Regions from separate parts of the Cohnella candida genome, predicted to be linked through region 1. Evidence: predicted binding sites of a transcription regulator. Region 1 holds the regulator's gene; the other holds the start of a gene.
What was found. Region 1 encodes CtsR, which represses protease genes until heat stress. Its sites were predicted from a motif close to ATGGTCAATAAAGGTCAAACA; they were not measured.
Positions count from the first base shown of each region.

Region 1 (3,412 bases):
TCATCACGGAAGCTCGGATGCCGGTCCCGACGTTCGTCGGGCAGCTGGTCAGGAAACCGTGTTTCTCGTCGAACGCGTAATCGATCTGTTCCTCGAACACGTCGTCGATGAGACTCGCCGTTTCCCACGCCTCCCGGATCTGAAAGCCCGGTCTCATGCATTGGATGCGAAGATGATCCTCTTCGTTGACCATGACGCTGACGTCTTCCTTCTGGTCGAGGATCAGCGCCCCGTTGCGGGATTCGTTGGCCAGGTTCGGGCTGATCAGATGCTTCTCCACCAGCACCAGCTTCTCCAACTCCGTCAATTCGGAAAGCCGGATAATCTCCAGCGGACCAAGGCCGTTCAAGCGGCCGTTCTCCGCCACGTCGAGGAGCTGCTCCATCACCGCTTGCGATTGAGCCGGAGTGGCCAGCATCGGAAACGGCGAGCCCCGCAGGTTGCGGGCCAGCCGGATGCGGCTGCTCAGCACGACGTCGGATTCCGGTCCTTCGGTCTGCATCCATTCGCTTAACGCCTGTTTGACGAAACTCCGTTTCACCACGACGTCACCTCCTCTCTAGCGATCATATCCCGCCCATTTCCTTCTCCAGTTCGCGGATGCGATCCCGGAGCTGGGCGGCGGATTCGAAATCCTCGTTTTCGATGCGGCCCTGCATTTCCTGCTTAAGCCGATCGATTTCGCGCTTGGTCTTCACTTTACCTCCGGCACGTTTGGGCACCTTCCCGACGTGGGTCGTATTCCCGTGGACCCTCTTCAGCAGCGGATCCAGTCGTTCGCCGAAATGCTTGTAACAATCGCTGCAGCCGAACCGGCCGATTTTGCTGAACTGCGAATACGTCATGCCGCAGGAATCGCAGCGAACGGCCGGCGGCTTGGAGGCCCCTGTCCCGGCATGTTGTTCGAAATCAAGCAAACCGGATAACAGGTTATGAATCGAGAAGCCGCTTTGCGTGCCGGGTATGAATTCGCCTTTATCCCTCGCGCAGGATTCGCAAATGTGCAGCTCCGTCTTTTCTCCGTTTAAAATTTTCGTAAAATGCAGGGTCGCCGGGCGCTTCCCGCATTCTTGGCATAACATCTGCGCTCACTCCTCTTCCATCCGCCGCCTACCTGGCAAGCAGAGCGATCAGAACAGCCTTCAACACTTTGGCGCGGATTTCGTCGCGAAGCGGCAGCTTGAGCGCCAGCACTTCGCGGGATACGGCCGCCCGGATCAAGCGGGCTTCCCTCTCCGTCAGAAACTCCGCTTCCTCTAATTGATAAATTAACCCTTCGGCCGCCGTTTGATCGATCTGTTCTCCGACGGTCTGGTGGATATGCCGTTGGACCGCCTCGAGTGAAGGAAGATCCACGCGCTGGATGCGGATGTACCCGCCGCCGCCCCTTTTGCTTTCCACGTAGTACCCTTTCTCCAGGGTAAACCGGGTGCTGATCACGTAATTGATCTGAGACGGGACGCAAGAAAACTTCTCAGCCAAGTCGCTTCGCTGGATTTCCACGGCGCCTTCCGAACTGTTCTGCAGGATCTGCTTTAAGTAATGTTCGATGAGATCGGAAATGTTGCGCAACGCTTCCCCTCCTTTCGAGAACGATCTGACTTTGACTTTCTTTGACTTTAACCACATTATACGACTTTCGTCCGCCGTTGCCAAGTGGTGGGCCGACGGCCGGCTTTCCTGGATTATAGTATGAAAAATTTCCGCTGTTTTTACACCGTACCGATGACCGGAAACGCAAAAAAGCACTTTAACGTCGTTAACGTTAAAGTGCCTTAACGGTTTGCGGGTTTACACCCTGAAAACCGGATAGCGAAACGTGAAAGCAGTGCTGAAGAAACAATCACCTGTGTTAACTGCGTAGGATAAGCCCTCGACCGATTAGTACCCGTCAGCTGCACGCGTTGCCGCGCTTCCACCCCGGGCCTATCAACCTGGTGTTCTTCCAGGGGTCTTACATACTGGGAAATCTCATCTTGAGGCGGGCTTCGCGCTTAGATGCTTTCAGCGCTTATCCCTCCCGCACTTGGCTACCCAGCGGTGCTCCTGGCGGAACAACTGGTACACCAGCGGTGCGTCCATCCCGGTCCTCTCGTACTAAGGACAGCCCCTCTCAAATTTCCTACGCCCGCGACAGATAGGGACCGAACTGTCTCACGACGTTCTGAACCCAGCTCGCGTACCGCTTTAATGGGCGAACAGCCCAACCCTTGGGACCTACTTCAGCCCCAGGATGCGATGAGCCGACATCGAGGTGCCAAACCTCCCCGTCGATGTGGACTCTTGGGGGAGATAAGCCTGTTATCCCCAGGGTAGCTTTTATCCGTTGAGCGATGGCCCTTCCATTCGGTACCACCGGATCACTAAGCCCGACTTTCGTCCCTGCTCGACTTGTTGGTCTCGCAGTCAAGCTCCCTTATGCCTTTGCACTCTTCGCGCGATTTCCAACCGCGCTGAGGGAACCTTGGGGCGCCTCCGTTACTTTTTAGGAGGCGACCGCCCCAGTCAAACTGCCCGCCTGACACGGTCCCTTCACCGGATTCACGGTGACAGGTTAGAACTCCGATACGATCAGGGTGGTATCCCAACGTCGCCTCCACCGAAGCTGGCGCTCCGGCTTCCTAGGCTCCCACCTATCCTGTACAGACCGTACCAAAGTCCAATATCAAGCTGCAGTAAAGCTCCATGGGGTCTTTCCGTCACGTCGCGGGTAACCTGCATCTTCACAGGTACTAAAATTTCACCGGATCTCTCGTTGAGACAGCGCCCAAGATCGTTACGCCATTCGTGCGGGTCAGAATTTACCTGACAAGGAATTTCGCTACCTTAGGACCGTTATAGTTACGGCCGCCGTTTACTGGGGCTTCGGTTCACAGCTTCGGGTTGCCCCTAACCGCTCCCCTTAACCTTCCAGCACCGGGCAGGCGTCAGCCCGTATACTTCGCCTTACGGCTTCGCACAGACCTGTGTTTTTGCTAAACAGTCGCTTGGGCCTCTTCACTGCGGCCCCCTCGCGCTATTCACGCTACCGGGGCACCCCTTCTCCCGAAGTTACGGGGTCATTTTGCCGAGTTCCTTAACGAGAGTTCTTCCGCGCGCCTTAGAATTTTCATCTCGCCTACCTGTGTCGGTTTACGGTACGGGCACCTTCGCCTGGCTAGAGGCTTTTCTCGGCAGCGTGAGCACAAGACCTTCGGTACTGCAATTTTCCCTCCCCATCACAGCTCAAGGTTATAGTGTGCGGATTTGCCTGCACACACCCCTCACTGCTTGGACGAGCTATTCCATCAGCTCGCGTCCTTGCCCTCCTGCGTCCCCCCATCGCTCGTAACGGCTTACGGTGGTACAGGAATTTCAACCTGTTGTCCTTCGACTACGCCTTTCGGCCTCGCCTTAGGTCCCGACTTACCCT
Region 1 covers NZ_CP033433.1:3,680,701-3,684,112, forward strand. Annotated here, with positions in the region: gene EAV92_RS16845 (protein arginine kinase) at 1-502, opposite strand, end outside; gene EAV92_RS16850 (protein-arginine kinase activator protein McsA) at 567-1,082, opposite strand; gene EAV92_RS16855 (CtsR family transcriptional regulator) at 1,111-1,572, opposite strand; rRNA gene EAV92_RS16860 (23S ribosomal RNA) at 1,862-3,412, opposite strand, start outside.

Region 2 (3,412 bases), 780 kb from region 1:
CGCGTCGCCGATTCCGTGCACCACGATGCGGGCGCTGCGGATCATGTCGACGACTTCCCGGACGCCGGGCTCCTGCATGATCGTCTGGTAGGCTTCTTCGCTCAGGTGATCCGGCACGTGAAGCATCCGGTATCGAGCGCCTGTCCGTTTCGCCAACTCCGAAGCGATCGTGTTCGCCTGATAATCCACGCTTTCGCCGAGGCCGCCCCTAGCAGGTACAAACCAATTGTCCCGCTGCTGGTTGGGCATCGTGAACTGCGAGGCCATGCGAAACATGGTCGATCCGCCCATCACCGCGACGACGTCCCCGGGGGACATGCTGTCGCGAAGCACCCTTGCGCCTGCGCGCCCGATTTCGAGCTTCACGTGCTCCGATTGGTCCGAATCGCCGGGTACGATGACGACCCGCTTCAATCCGAAAGCCGCGCGCACGCGCTCCTCGAGGTCGGACAAGCCGAACATCTCTTTGACGAGCGGCTGCATTTCATCCACCAGCTGGCGTCCCGCTTCGCTGAGCGTCATGCCGGACGTGCCGGTTTCGAGCAATCCTTGGGCCCGAAGGATCTCCAGCTCCGAACGCAGCACCCGTTCCGTCAGGTCGACCTCGGCCGCGAGCGACCGCCTGCCGATCGTACCGGACGTCGAGATCCGGTGCAGGATCTCGTACCGCTTCTGCAGGATCTGCATCAGATCCGGCAAGAGCTTCTTCTGGATCTCAAGTAAATGGCGCATTCTTTCCGCTGGCCCTCCTGATGAACGATGGATGGTTCGGGATGAATGCAAGTCGTGCTGGACTAAAAATGTCCCGCAGGTCCTTTTCTGGTCCCACCATTATCATATCCCATCGGAGGGCGTCTTGCAAGATGGCGAATTCCCCGTATCGTCAAATTTACCAGGCCGAAGCTTCTTGCTTTTTGCCTCGGCATCGCCTATAATAACTTTTGCTGTCCTTGATTGATGTCATGCGCCCGTGGTCCAACGGATATGACGCAGGCCTCCGGAGCCTGAGATTGGGGTTCGATTCCCTACGGGCGCGCCAAATTCTAGCATACAGCACAACCGACCGTTCCATACGGTCGGTTTTTTGTTTTTTTCGACGCCGCACGCACCTTCGCCATCCGCCGAAATAAGTAAACGACGTTTACTTAAACCCCCTCGCAACCCACCATCCGCCGAAAAAAGTAACCCACATTTACTTAAACCCTCACGCACTCCCGCCATCCGACGCAATAAGTAAACCACATTTACTTAACTCCGCTCATCTCCCGCCCTCCACAACTCGAGCCCTCCCACACAATCACGATCCACCACTATCCCGCGAAGCCCCGTCCATCCACCAAACCCACGCGCACCGTCATTAGTAAAAACGCGGGTGTCCAGAGGGCGCAGCGCCTCGGAATCCCCCTTCCGGGGAAGGGGGACTTAGGGGGTTGGCGGAAGAAGTTAGGGGGAAAGCGAAAAAATGGGTATACTGAAAAAGTTACCATCCCAACACTTTGACTTTCTTTGACTTTTGATTCCGAATTGGATATGATGAGATCATGAAATGGGTAAAACTTGATGAATCAAGCGAATCATTCCGCTAAGGAGGGACTTCCCACATGAGTTTCGTACCTATGGTCGTCGAACAAAGCAACCGAGGCGAACGGGCCTACGACATTTACTCCCGTCTCCTGAAAGACCGCATCATCTTCCTCGGCACGGCGATTAACGACGTCGTCGCCAACTCCATCATCGCGCAGCTGCTGTTCCTGGCCGCCGAAGATCCGGAGAAAGACATCCACCTGTACATCAACAGCCCGGGCGGTTCCATTACTTCCGGCATGGCGATCTACGATACGATGCAGTTCATCAAGCCGGACGTCTCCACGATCTGCGTGGGCATGGCCGCTTCGATGGGCGCGTTCCTGCTGGCTGCCGGCGCATCCGGCAAACGCTTCGCGCTGCCGAACAGCGAAGTCATGATCCACCAGCCGCTCGGCGGAGCCGAAGGCCAAGCCAGCGACATCGAAATCCGCGCCCGCCGGATCCTGAAGCTGCGCGACAAGCTGAACCGTATCCTGTCCGAACGTACCGGCCAGCCGCTGGAACGCATCGAGAAGGACACGGACCGCGACAACTTCATGGAAGCCGAGACGGCCAAAGAATACGGCCTCATCGATAAAGTCATCGAGAAAATCTGATTCTGACGATCGATACGGCGCACCTCAAGCCCCCTTCCACCTTGGAAGGGGGCTTTTCATATCACGTTTTTTTATTTCCGTCAACAAAAATTCAAAACTTTGAATACCCCCTCTTTCTGTCTCGAGATCCGTGTTATCCTTTTGCAAAGAGGTTGTTCCATAAACCTCCATTTCTAGTTATCACCTAGGAACTACATAGGGGGATACCACCATGAATCAAAGGACCTATCCTTACCTCGTGACCCAGCAGTCGAACGACAGCGAATCTTACGCGCAACCCAGCGGCAGCCCGTCCGATATGCTGGCCGCCCGCCGCTTGAGCGATAAAGCATCCTTGCTTCGCCCGCTGCAAGACGAACATTTGCTGGAAGTCTACCGGGAAGCCAAGAAGATGAATCTCTCCAGCGAATTCATTGAACTGTTGGAAGAAGCGATTTCCATGCGCCAGCTCGACCATCGCCGGGAAGCATGATCCCGCGCGCAAGATCCTTCATCGATTAACGCCGCTCCGGACCGGAGACGGCGTTTTTTTCGTCCAATGCCCTGTCAAAGCCGCCCCGATAGCCCATAGAGCTTCGGGGTCGACAGGCTTCTTTAAAAGGGCTTCAAGACCATAAGCACGATTATGGCAATCATCATTGCTTGCGCCACCGAATCGAACGGCACGATCGTTCTCATCTCTTGCGTAAATTCGCGCGGGATCTCATCACCTTGTTGTTTGTTTTCGGACATCATCCGCATGATTTTCTTTACTCGCGGCTCGATCATAGCGTCGATCAAGACGATCAATAGCAACGATAACAGGATAGATAGATTCAGCCACATTTGGGTGAACCCTATCCCGCTCTCGATCATGAGCCAAACCCCGGTCGCGATAAGGACGACTCCGCCGATTTTGGGCAGGAAGGCCAGCTTGGCCGAGACATCGAAAGCATACCGCAGCTGACCTGCGGTCCTGGCGGATCTGCGGATGACGGGCACGACAAGCGCGGGGCCAATGACGGCAAACGCCGCCAATACATGAATAACGAGCAGCCAGCCAAACAAACCGTTCATACTCGTTCCCTCCTCAGCGGGCCGGAATATCGCTTCGATAAGCGAGTCCGACCCTTTTCCGTTTATACGGCCCATCGAGCTCGACATGGTTCAGCATCCAATTCGCCACGTCCTCGTAAGAGACATTCAGCTCTTGCAACCGGCTGAACAAAAGACCTGCGATATCGGACTCC
Region 2 covers NZ_CP033433.1:4,459,335-4,462,746, reverse strand. Annotated here, with positions in the region: gene EAV92_RS20650 (sugar-binding transcriptional regulator) at 1-732, opposite strand, end outside; tRNA gene EAV92_RS20645 (tRNA-Arg) at 965-1,039, shown strand; gene clpP (ATP-dependent Clp endopeptidase proteolytic subunit ClpP) at 1,602-2,183, shown strand; gene sda (sporulation histidine kinase inhibitor Sda) at 2,395-2,655, shown strand; gene EAV92_RS20630 (DUF2269 family protein) at 2,778-3,239, opposite strand; gene EAV92_RS20625 (NAD(P)-dependent oxidoreductase) at 3,253-3,412, opposite strand, start outside.
Region 2: the regulator CtsR is predicted to act here: its motif matches at 1,494-1,514, upstream of clpP (ATP-dependent Clp endopeptidase proteolytic subunit ClpP).